Regions from separate parts of the Pseudoalteromonas sp. DSM 26666 genome, predicted to be linked through region 1. Evidence: predicted binding sites of a transcription regulator. Region 1 holds the regulator's gene; the other holds the start of a gene.

Region 1 (6,425 bases):
GGCACAAGCGCTAACGTTAAGCTGTTCTAAGTAAGCGCTTAGTAACCTTGCAGACCACAATTCACCATGTGCTAATAACGCAGCTTCAGCTAATGTTCCTTGCTTAGCCTGCTTGGTAATAATACTGAGTTCAGTTTCAAGTAAATCAAGCGCATGGTGCTTAGCGTTAGCTATTAATAATTGCTCAATCAGAGCTATTTGATGGTTACTCAATAGCAATACAATATCAGCAATAGCTTGAGTGTCTTGCTGTTGATAGCTTTGCCACAGTTTAACTAAGGTATCGGTGGTTTTACCGGCAGCCGATACCACCACACAATCCCCAGCTTGAGCATGAGTTAGAATAATATTTGCGACACTTTTAAAGCGATCCGCTGAGCTTAAACTCGAACCACCAAATTTATGAACCTGATTTACCATATTAATACCGACTCGCATTTATGTTTTGTATTTTGAAGATTGGTATGCACTACCATAACGCCGGATGCGCCGCGTTTAACTTTGCTGAACCAAATGATTCACTAGCACCACTTTTTGCCGATAGGCCGGGATCGGCTTGTCCTGGGCGCACCAAATTAAATACCCCGTCTAAGTCAGCGAGTAAATCATTTACATCTTCAATACCCACCGAGATACGAATAAGCGTGTCGCCTACTCCGGCTTCTGCACGCGCGGTTGCGTCCATGCCGGCGTGGGTCATAGTCGCAGGGTGACAAATCAAACTTTCTACTCCACCTAATGATTCCGCTAAGCTAAATTCATTTAAGCGCGTTAAAAACGCTGCAGCATCGTTTATATCGCCTTTTATATCAAAGCTAACCATAGCGCCAAAGCCAAGCTGCTGCGCCTTAGCTAGCGCATGTTGAGGGTGTGATTCAAGACCTGGGTAGTAAACTTGGGCAACAAACTGGGAGCGTTCTAAATACTGTGCAATGGCGAGTGCATTTTCTTGGTGTTGCCTTAAACGCACGTTTAACGTACGTAAGCCTCTGAGCGTTAAATAGCTATCAAATGGCGCGCCGGTGATGCCAATGTTATTTGCCCACCACGCTAACTCTTCACCTAACTCAGCAGTCGCTGCGATAACCGCGCCACCAACAACGTCTGAATGGCCATTGATATATTTTGTGGTTGAGTGCACCACAATATCAGCGCCAAACTTAATCGGGTTTTGTAATGCTGGCGATAAAAATGTGTTGTCGGCGGCAACCAGTGCACCACACTGTTTAGCTGTATCAGTTACCGCTTTAATATCTGTTAAGCGTAAAATAGGATTGCTAGGTGTTTCAATCCAAATCAGCTTAGGTTTAATAGCAAGGATGCGTGTCAAACTGTCGCTTTTGGTAAAATCGACCACTTCTAGTTTTAATAAGCCGCGCTTTTCTAGCGAAGTAAATAAGCGATAGCTGCCCCCATAACAGTCATGAGGGATCACTAACGTATCGTCACTATTAAGTAATTGTGTTGTTAGGTGAACGGCTGCCATGCCTGTTGCGGTAATAATGCCTTTAGCGCCACCTTCAAGCTCCGTGAGTGCCTCAGCCAAAATGTCACGATTGGGGTTACCACTGCGGCCATAATCATATTGGCGCTTTGTATCAAAGTCAGCAAATGAGTAAGTTGTTGATAAATAAAGCGGTGGAACAACCGCACCATGCTGTTTGTCGGCTTCTATTCCACTACGAACAGCAATTGTTGCCTTATTTTTTTCACTCATTTTCGCTACCTTTACTAATTTGGATGTTTAGACGTCTAAAAGGTAGCGCATGCAATTTAAGATGTCAAAACATTTAAATGTCTAGATAGCTAAATAACTAGTATTTGACTATCTTTTTTAAACCGATAGAATTTCACGCATATTTACACGCTTTGATGCTGTGTGAGCAATTTATAATCTGAGGCAACGATACATCTTATGGCTAAATGGAATGGTGAATATATTCACCCATACGCAGAACACGGGAAAAAATCCGAACAAGTAAAGAAGATCACCGTTTCGATCCCGCTAAATGTATTAAAAGTATTAACTGATGAACGTACTCGTCGTCAAATAAACAACTTACGTCATGCAACAAATAGCGAGCTTTTATGCGAAGCGTTTTTGCATGCGTTTACCGGGCAACCGCTGCCTAATGATGATGATTTGCGTAAAGATAACGCAGAAAAAGTACCTGAAGAAGTGAAGAAAATAATGCAAGAAATGGGACTAGAAGTGCCTATTTTAAATGAAGACTAGAAGGGTCTTTATACAAAAAAACCTCAGCAAATGCTGAGGTTTTTTTTGCGCTAATTTACACTTAACAATTACGCCATGTAGTTTTCTGGCATATCAATTTGTGCCACACCTGAATCAACCGCCGCCTGCGCAACCGCTTTAGCTATACGTGGTAACAAACGTGGATCCATTGGTTTTGGTATAATATATTTAGCACCAAACTCTAATTTGTCGATGCCTGCGGCAGTAAGCACTTCAGCCGGTACGGGCTCTTTAGCAATACTGCGGATTGCTTCTACAGCAGCAATTTTCATCTCGTCGTTTATTTCACTGGCACGTACATCTAACGCACCACGGAAAATAAACGGAAAACACAATACGTTATTAACTTGATTCGGATAATCAGAGCGACCTGTAGCCATAATTAAATCGTTACGTGCAGCGTGTGCTAATTGCGGATCGATTTCAGGATCGGGGTTTGAACAAGCAAATACCACGGGTCTATCAGCCATTAATTTTAAATCTTCAGGGGCTAATAAATTAGGGCCCGATACACCCACAAACACATCGGCATCTTCAATTACATCTTGTAAAGTACGTTTATCGGTATTGTTTGCAAATAATTGCTTATATTCATTCAAGTCATCACGACGCGTATGAATAACTCCTTTGCGATCTAACATATAAATATGTTCACGCAACGCGCCACATTTAATTAAAAGCTCCATACAGGCAACAGCTGCAGCGCCGGCACCTAAACATACAATAATTGCATCTTCAATTGCTTTGCCCTGTACTTCCAGCGCGTTTAGCATACCCGCAGCCGTTACAATAGCCGTACCATGCTGATCATCATGAAAAACAGGAATGCTACAACGCTCTATAAGCGCTTTTTCTATTTCAAAACACTCGGGCGCTTTAATATCTTCTAAATTAATTCCACCAAAGGTGTCGGCAATATTAGCCACTGTGTTAATAAAGTCTTCGGTAGTACGGTGCTTAACTTCAATATCTATAGAGTCTAACCCTGCAAAACGCTTAAATAGTAGCGCTTTACCTTCCATAACGGGTTTTGAAGCGAGTGGGCCTAAATTACCTAAGCCTAAAATTGCGGTGCCGTTAGTAATAACCGCAACCATATTTCCTTTACCAGTATATTTGTAGGCATTTGCTGGATCAGCGGCAATTTCACGAACAGGTTCTGCGACACCGGGGCTGTATGCGAGCGCGAGGTCTTTAACCGTCTCAGCGGGCTTGGTCAGCTCAATACTGATTTTACCTGGAACGGGATGGGCATGGTAATGTAGTGCTTGTTCACGAAAATCTGACATAACGCGATTATATCCTGCAATTTAAGTTAAAGTGAGAGGTAGTTTTAATCTACGATACCTTTATTATTTTTAAATTCCAAGCAATATCAGGTCTATCCTGTTATATGCTAGAACTGTTAATTTTAAGTGATTTATCAGCAACTTCCCTAGATTATCCTGACATTTTTAAAATATAAATTCGTCATAAAAATGAAAAATACAGGTACTTTTTGCCCTTGTTCTATTTTTATAAAGCGTATTTTTTAGTCTTAAATTAAAATAGTGAAATACCGAATTTTATTTAACTTTAAACACAAATAACCTCACGTTACCTGCATTTGAGTACCATCTTTAAAGTTTAACAAATAAAAATATAGAGAATATTGGCTGTTTTGTCTGCAAATGTTTATGCATACTCAGAATAAGAACAGGAAATAGTTATGCAAAAAAAATAAATACAAAATTGCTAAGAAAGCAGGTAGGAAAGTAAATTTTGGCCACAAAAAAAGCACCCTAAGGTGCTTTTTTTACATAGAAACAAAAAATTATTTTTTGCTGCTAAGTGCACCGAAGCGCTTGTTGAAGCGATCAACACGGCCGCCAGTGTCTAAAATCTTTTGCTTACCAGTGTAAAACGGGTGACACGCAGAACATACGTCTAAGTGAATGTCTTTACACAGAGTAGAACGAGTTTCGAATTTGTTTCCGCATGAACAAGTTGCAGAAATTACTTCGTACTTAGGGTGAATACCTTCTTTCATAGGAACCTCTAGTTAAGGCCGCATCGCTCTCCAAACCCGAAGTCTGGCACCATACGTCGTTAAAACAAATTTATTGGTCGCGAATTTTATCCAACAACCCGCACGCACACAAGCTTTAATTACCCTTTTTGCTAAAAAGTCGGCAAACACCTATTCATTACTGATTTGTCGGTAGGCTTTTAATGCTATTTTTAGTACATTAAACCATTACGTTAATTGGTTGAGTTGTTATGCGTTTTGCTGAAGTTGCAATAAAAGTCCCCTTGCCTCGCACCTTTGATTATAAAGTGGATGAGCAATTAGTACCGCTGACTCAATTACAGCCTGGTATGCGCGTGTTAGTCCCTTTTGGCAATCAACGTAAAGTAGCGGTTATTCTTAGCTTAAAAGCGGAAACAGCAGTCCCCGAAGGCAAAATAAAATCTATTATTGAAGTTATTGACGACTCACCGGTGTTATCTGCGCAGCATTTAGAGCTACTGAAATTTACAGCGCGTTATTATTGCTATCCACTCGGTGAAACTATTCATATTGCATTGCCCAGTGCACTGCGCCAAGGTGAGTGCCCTGATAAAACCAGTATAAACATGGTGACATTAAGCGAAAAGGGGGCACTTTTACCGTCTTTAAAAGCTAAAACACAGCTTAATTTGCTTAAGCAATTATCAGCATCCGGTAAATCATCATTAACCGAACTCAAAGCCCTCGGGTTTAATAAAAAAACCATTGATACCCTTTTAGATAAAGAGCTAATAGTTCAAACCATTGAGCACGACAATCAATGGCAACATACCTCGCCAACGGTTGGCAGCAAACCCCGTTTAAATAAAGAGCAAGCCATTGCCTGCACTGCAATTAATCAAAGTACGGGGTTTAATAGCTTTTTGCTAGAAGGTGTCACTGGCAGCGGAAAAACCGAAGTTTACCTGCAATGCCTAGAAGAAGTATTAAAACGTGGCGAACAGGCGTTAGTGCTCGTTCCTGAAATAGGGCTAACGCCTCAAACGGTCAATCGTTTTAGACGTCGCTTTCCTGACACCCCTATTATGTTATGGCACTCGGCATTAACCGATAACGAACGTCTACAAACATGGCGCTTTTGTGAAAAAGGCAGTTGTGCCATTGTTATAGGCACCCGTTCGAGTATTTTTCTGCCATTTTTAAAGCTCGGGATGATTGTGGTTGATGAGGAGCATGATGCCTCATTTAAACAACAAGACACTTTACGCTATCATGCCCGTGATTTAGCTGCGTATCGTGCCTATCAGCATCAAATTACACTTATTTTGGGTAGCGCTACGCCAGCACTAGAAACACTGCATAAAGCTATTAATAACAAATACCAGTTGCTTACATTAAGTGAGCGCGCACAAACCGCCACCGATAATCAGTTTAAGCTGCTCGACATGAAAGGTCAGCCTGATAGAGCCGGTATTGCGCATGCCAGTCTTGCAATAATGCGCCAGCACCTGAATAGAGGAAAGCAGGTGATGGTATTTTTAAATCGCCGTGGGTTTTCTCCTACTTTGATTTGTCATGAATGTGGTTGGTTGAGTGAATGTAACCGCTGCAGCACCAGTGCGACTTTTCATAAGGCAATAGGCCAAATGATTTGCCACCATTGTGGCGATCAATATCATGTACCACATCAATGCCCTGACTGTGGTAGTACGCAAATCTTTCCTAACGGCAAGGGCACCGAGCAAATAGAAGAGTTTTTGAGTAGTGAATTTGCAGACACCCCGATCAGCCGTATCGACCGTGATTCAACTCGGCGTAAAGGTAGCCTTGAAAAAGCACTGGATGAAATAAACCAAGGCGGCGCACGTATTTTAGTTGGTACGCAAATGCTGGCAAAAGGTCACCATTTTGCTGATGTTAGCTTAGTACTTATTTTAGATGTCGATAGTGGTTTGTATTCGTGTGACTTTAGGGCTACTGAGCATTTAGCACAATTAGTAACACAAGTTGCAGGACGCGCGGGACGTTCTGGCGAACCCGGTGAAGTATTATTACAAACGCACTTTCCTGAGCACCCGCTATTACAAGACTTAGTTAATAATGGCTATCAAGATTTTGCCCGCTTTGCACTCACTGAGCGAAGTGATGCACAGTTGCCACCCATTACGAGTATGGCAA
Region 2 (6,425 bases), on a different contig from region 1:
AATAAGCCAATAACACCTAATGGCTGCAAAGTGCCTGACTTTTCAAGCTCATCGAGCATGTCGTTGGCGTCTTTAAACAAGCTTTGTGCTTGTTCGCCCACTACTTCGTCGGTCATTATGCGCGGATATTTACCGGCGATTGACCAGGTCATAAAGTACGGCGTCCAGTCTATGTATTTGCGTAGAGTCGCGATTGATACATTTTTAAACTCGGTCACGCCCAGCTTTTTAGGCACGGGTGGTGTGTAGTTATCCCAATCGAGCTTTGCAGCATTATCGCGGGCGCGCTGTATGGTAACTGGTTTTGAGCGCGGTTTTTTGCGTGCTTGTTGTTCGCGTACTTTGTCGTACTCGGCGGTGGTTTTAGCTAAAAATTCTGCTTTATGCTCTTTTGATAATAAATTAGACACCACACCCACGGCGCGGCTGGCGTTATTTACATACACTACGCCTTTGTCGTACTGCGGCTCTATTTTTACTGCGGTATGCGCTTTTGAGGTGGTTGCCCCACCAATCATGAGCGGTAGCTCAAAGCCACGACGTTTCATTTCTTTGGCAACATGTACCATTTCATCAAGCGATGGGGTAATTAAGCCCGAAAGGCCTATAATATCGGCTTTTTCGTCAATCGCGGTTTGCAGTATTTTATCTGCTGGCACCATTACGCCAAGGTCGATTACTTCGTAGTTATTACATTGTAGTACTACGCCAACAATGTTTTTACCTATGTCATGCACGTCACCTTTTACGGTAGCCATAACAATTTTACCGTTGGTGGCGCCTTCCTCTTTTTCGGCTTCAATGAATGGGTCAAGGTAGGCCACGGCTCGCTTCATCACACGAGCCGATTTAACCACTTGGGGTAAAAACATTTTACCGGCACCAAATAAATCCCCAACCACGTTCATGCCATCCATGAGTGGCCCTTCAATGACGTGAATAGGTTTATCGGCGCCAGCACGGCACTCTTCGGTGTCTTCATCTATAAAGGTGGTTATGCCTTTTACTAGAGCATGCTCTAGGCGCTTTTCAACCGACCAAGTGCGCCATTCTAAATCTTCTACCCGCTCAGCTTGTGCCATGCCTGAATATTTAGGCGCAAGTTCAACAAGGCGCTCGCCCGCACCGGGGTCGGTGTTAAGAATTACATCTTCTACGGCTTTACGAAGTTCTTCGGGGATGTCGTCGTAAACCGCAAGTTGCCCTGCGTTTACTATGCCCATATCCATACCCGCTTTTATAGCATGGTATAAAAACACCGAGTGAATCGCTTCACGTACTGGGTTATTACCTCTAAACGAGAACGATACGTTTGATACCCCACCCGACACTTTACAGTGCGGTAAGTTTTGCTTAATACGGCGGGTGCCTTCAATAAATTCTACGGCGTAGTTGTCGTGCTCTTCTATGCCGGTAGCAACGGCAAATATGTTGGGGTCGAATATAATATCTTCTGGCGGGAAGCCAATTTCATCAACCAAAATACGGTAGCTGCGCTCACAAATTTCAAACTTACGGTCTGCAGTATCGGCTTGGCCGTCAGTATCAAATGCCATTACAACAGCGGCGGCACCAAAGCGTTTTATAATTTTAGCTTGGCGAATAAACGGCTCTTCACCCTCTTTGAGTGAAATGGAGTTAACAATGGCCTTGCCTTGAATACACTTTAAGCCTGCCTCTATTACTTCCCATTTAGAGGAGTCGACCATAATAGGTACTTTAGAAATATCAGGCTCTGAGGCAATTAAGTTTAAAAACTTCACCATGGCCGCTTTTGAGTCCAGCATGGCTTCGTCCATGTTGATATCAATAACTTGGGCGCCATTTTCTACTTGTTCGCGAGCTACATTAAGGGCTGTTTCGTAGTCTTCTTCCATGATCAAACGTTTAAACATGGCCGAGCCAGTTACGTTAGTACGCTCGCCGACATTGGTAAATACTGCAATTTGTTGGGTCATTGGCGGCTCCTAATTTAAGTTACAGGCTTCTAGGCCTGATAAACGCATACGCACTTCAAGCTCAGGTAATTTTCGTGGTGCTGTGCCTTCAAGCCCTTTGGCAAAGGCACGAATGTGCGCAGGCGTAGTGCCGCAGCAACCGCCAACAATATTAATAAAGCCCGATTTACCCCAATCTATGATCTCTTTTGCCATGTCGTCTGCTTCTAAGTCGTATTCTCCAAACTCATTGGGTAAGCCCGCGTTAGGATGAACAGAGACAAAGGTTTCGCACAAACGTGATAGCTCTTCAACGTATTGGCGCAGTAAATCTGGCCCAAGGGCGCAATTTAAGCCAATTGAAAGCGGCTTAATATGGCGAATAGAGTTATAAAATGCTTCGGTTGTTTGCCCTGAAAGCGTACGGCCTGAGGCATCGGTAATAGTGCCTGAAATCATCACTGGCAATGTGCGCCCTGCTTGTTCAAACGCTTCTTCTACCGCGAACGATGCCGCTTTTGCATTAAGCGTGTCGAATATGGTTTCGATTAAAATTATATCTACACCGCCCTCCATAAGCGCAAGGGTCGACTCAACATAAGCAGTCACTAACTTATCAAAGGTGATATTACGATAGCCGGGGTCGTTTACATCCGGCGATAACGAACACGTTTTAGACGTTGGCCCTAAAACACCTGCTACATAGCGCGGTTTTTCTGGGGTTTTAGCGCTAAATTCGTCACATACAGCGCGGGCTAACTTAGCTGACTCTAAATTAACTTCACGGCTTATACTCGCCATGTCGTAATCTTCCATCGAAATGGTGGTCGAGTTAAAGGTGTTAGTTTCGATAATATCGGCTCCGGCGGCTAAAAAGCTGCGGTGTATATCAGTAATAATTTCAGGCTTGGTTAGGCTTAATAAATCGTTGTTGCCTTTAATAAGCACGTGCCAATCTTTAAAACGTTCACCACGGTAGTCTTGCTCTTCAAGCTTATGCGCTTGGATCATGGTTCCCATTGCACCATCTAAAATTAAAATGCGCTGTTTGAGCGCAGCGCTCAGCTCTTGATGCTTATTGTTTTGAGGATTATTCGGCATAGTTGTTAGTCCTTACGTCTTGGCTAACTAAGTTAATATCATAGGGTGTGGTTTGGTAAACGTAATAATTTAACCAGTTTGAAAACAGTAAAAACGCGTGGCTTTGCCATGTTTTAGACGGTTGTTTACTGGCATCGTCATCAGGAAAATAGTTTTCGGGCTTTGGCGCATCGGGACTTTTTTGTAAATCGCGCTCATATTCGGCTTTTAAACTGTCGGCATCGTATTCTGGGTGGCCGGTAATAAACACTTGGCTGCCCGATTTATTTTTAAGTAAATACGCCCCGACTCGTTCAGAGCCCGCTAATACCACCAGCTCTTCACAAGCGTTTATTTTATCTATATCTATGTGGCCATAACGTGAGTGCGGCACTAAAAAGGTATCGTCAAAGCCGCGGGTAAGTGCACCATGGGCAAAGTAGCATTGATGGGTAAACACCCCGCAGAGTTTGTTGTCTTTTAAATCGCGCTTTAAATTATAACGGTGATATAAAGCCGCGTGGGCAGCCCAGCACGAAAACAAGGTAGAGGTTACATGCTGCTCGGCCCAATCAATAATCACTTTGAGCTCATCCCAATACGCCACTTCTTCATACTCTAAATGCGCGAGCGGCGCACCGGTAATTAATAGTGCATCGTAATTATTGTTTTTCACTTCTGAAAAGTAACGATAAAAGGTATCTAAGTGTTGCTCTGAGTTACTACTGCTACGATGCGTGTCAAGGCGCAGTAGCTCTACATTTACTTGCAGCGGAGAATTAGCCAACAAGCGAATAAACTGTACTTCGGTTTCTACTTTATTAGGCATAAGATTAAGAATAGCCAAACGCATAGGGCGTATTTCTTGCGTTTTTGCACGCGTTTTTGGCATTACAAACACGTTTTCATGACGTAAACGTGCAATAGCTGGCAATTCGTCTTCTACTGTAATTGGCATTCTTAAAGCTCCTGCTCATAAAAACCGAGAATTAATACGCTCTCATTATGAACAGAATGTCAAAAATATCAACCTCTAGATGTATAGATGTCTAAATGAAATTTATTCACGCGGTTTGTACAAATTGAATATGTACTTTAAAAGAGCCCCATTCGTTGACTGTTTCACCTGTGAGCCACTACAATACAGCATTGAAATTTTTATTATTATTGAAGGCTTCTTCCATGGTTTTACCTGATAAGTTTATATTCTCGATGAGTCGAGTATCTAAGGTTGTGCCACCAAAACGCACTATCTTAAAAGATATTTCGTTGCATTTTTTCCCTGGTGCAAAAATTGGTGTGCTAGGTCTAAATGGTTCTGGTAAATCATCATTACTACGCATTATGGCAGGTGTTGATGAAGATTTTGAAGGTGAAGCTCGCCCTCAACCAGGCACTAAAATTGGTTACTTGCCGCAAGAGCCTGTTTTGGACGAAAGCAAAACAGTTCGTGAAATTGTTGAAGAAGCTGTGGGTGAAGTAAAACATGCCCTTAACCGCCTTGACGAAGTGTATAACGAATACGCAATGGAAGGCGCTGACTTTGACGCACTGGCAAAAGAGCAAGGTGAATTAGAAGCGATTATTCAAGCGCATGATGGTCATAATATCGATAACGTATTAGAGCGTGCTGCCGATGCACTGCGTTTACCTGAGTGGGATGCTAAAATTGAGCACCTATCGGGTGGTGAGCGTCGTCGTGTTGCTATTTGTCGTTTGTTACTTGAAAAGCCAGACATGCTTATTCTCGATGAGCCAACTAACCACTTAGATGCTGAGTCGGTTGCCTGGTTAGAGCGCTTCTTACATGACTACGAAGGCACCGTTGTGGCAGTAACGCATGACCGTTACTTCCTTGATAATGTTGCTGGCTGGATTTTAGAGCTTGACCGTGGTGAAGGTATTCCGTGGGAAGGTAACTACTCGTCTTGGCTTGAGCAAAAAGATGCCCGCTTACAGCAAGAGCAAAAATCTGAAAAAGCACGTCAAAAATCAATTGCACAAGAACTTGAGTGGGTGCGTTCAAACCCTAAAGGTCGTCAAGCTAAGTCAAAAGCACGTATGGCACAGTTTAGCGAGCTACAACAGTCTGATTACCAAAAACGTAACGAAACCAACGAATTGTTTATTCCACCTGGCCCACGTTTAGGTGACCAAGTATTAGAAGTAAACAACTTACGTAAAAGCTTTGGCGACCGTGTTTTAATTGATGATTTAAGCTTTAGCATGCCTAAAGGCGCTATTGTGGGTATTATTGGTGCCAATGGTGCAGGTAAATCAACGCTATTCAAAATGCTAAGCGGTGAAGAGCAGCCAGATAGCGGTAATATCAGCATTGGTGAAACAGTAGAACTGGCAACTGTTGATCAGTTCCGTGGCAACATGGACGAAAGCAAAACGGTATTCCAAGAAATCTCTGATGGCCAAGATGTACTAAAAATTGGTAACTTTGAGTTCCCAAGCCGTGCTTATGTTAGCCGTTTTAACTTTAAAGGTAACGATCAACAAAAGTTTGTTAAAGACCTTTCAGGTGGTGAGCGCAACCGTTTACACCTAGCTAAGCTGTTAAAAGCAGGCGGCAACGTAGTACTACTGGATGAGCCAACCAATGACTTGGACGTTGAAACATTACGTGCCCTTGAGAATGCTATTTTAGAATTCCCTGGTTGTGTCATGTGTATCTCGCATGACCGTTGGTTCCTTGACCGTATTGCTACACACATTTTAGATTACCGTGACGAAGGCCAAATTAACTTCTTTGATGGTAACTACACTGAGTACGAAGAGTGGCTTAAAAAGACCCTTGGCGCAGAAGCTGCACAGCCTAAGCGTATTAAGTACAAAAAAATTGGCTAACAGCCACAGTGAGTAAGTTAAAAGCCCTGCATTTTATGCGGGGCTTTTTTATGCGAGCTATTTTTATCTTTGAGCAAATTGGCGTGTTGAGCATTACCAGCTATGCTTATTATAAATAACAACTTTATAAGATTATTATGCAAAACCGTCGGCAATTTTCTCGTATTATGTTCTCTACAGCAGCGCAATTGGAAACGGCTAGCTCCCAGTATGCATGTACCCTATTAGATATTTCTTTACATGGTGCACTGATCACTAAAAGCGATGCCTTTACATGCAACAAAAATGACGAAGCAATATTACGTTTTACCTTGCCACAAAGCGATATTGAAATAAAAATGCCGGTGGTTATTCGTCATATAGAAGAAAATCATATTGGTCTTAAATGTCATAACATTGATATAGACAGCATTACGCATTTAAAGCGCTTGGTTGAACTAAACCTTGCTGATGAAACACTATTACACCGCGAGCTTGAAACGCTTATTTACCAAACATAAATAGACGCACTGCGTGAAGTTGATTACCATAACCAAAAATAATTAAACGACG

Evidence for each region. Region 1 encodes MetJ, which represses methionine synthesis genes. Its sites were predicted from a motif close to TAGACGTCTAGACGTCTA; they were not measured.
Region 2: the regulator MetJ is predicted to act here: its motif matches at 4,052-4,069, upstream of metA (homoserine O-succinyltransferase).

The regions. Positions count from the first base shown of each region.
Region 1 covers NZ_FPAR01000007.1:117,146-123,570, forward strand. Annotated here, with positions in the region: gene metL (bifunctional aspartate kinase/homoserine dehydrogenase II) at 1-420, opposite strand, end outside; gene metB (cystathionine gamma-synthase) at 470-1,717, opposite strand; gene metJ (met regulon transcriptional regulator MetJ) at 1,916-2,236, shown strand; gene BM380_RS13965 (malic enzyme-like NAD(P)-binding protein) at 2,305-3,546, opposite strand; gene rpmE (50S ribosomal protein L31) at 4,071-4,286, opposite strand; gene priA (primosomal protein N') at 4,517-6,425, shown strand, end outside.
Region 2 covers NZ_FPAR01000004.1:276,434-282,858, forward strand. Annotated here, with positions in the region: gene metH (methionine synthase) at 1-1,958, opposite strand, end outside; gene BM380_RS09575 (homocysteine S-methyltransferase family protein) at 1,968-3,038, opposite strand; gene metA (homoserine O-succinyltransferase) at 3,028-3,975, opposite strand; gene ettA (energy-dependent translational throttle protein EttA) at 4,200-5,873, shown strand; gene BM380_RS09590 (PilZ domain-containing protein) at 6,011-6,373, shown strand.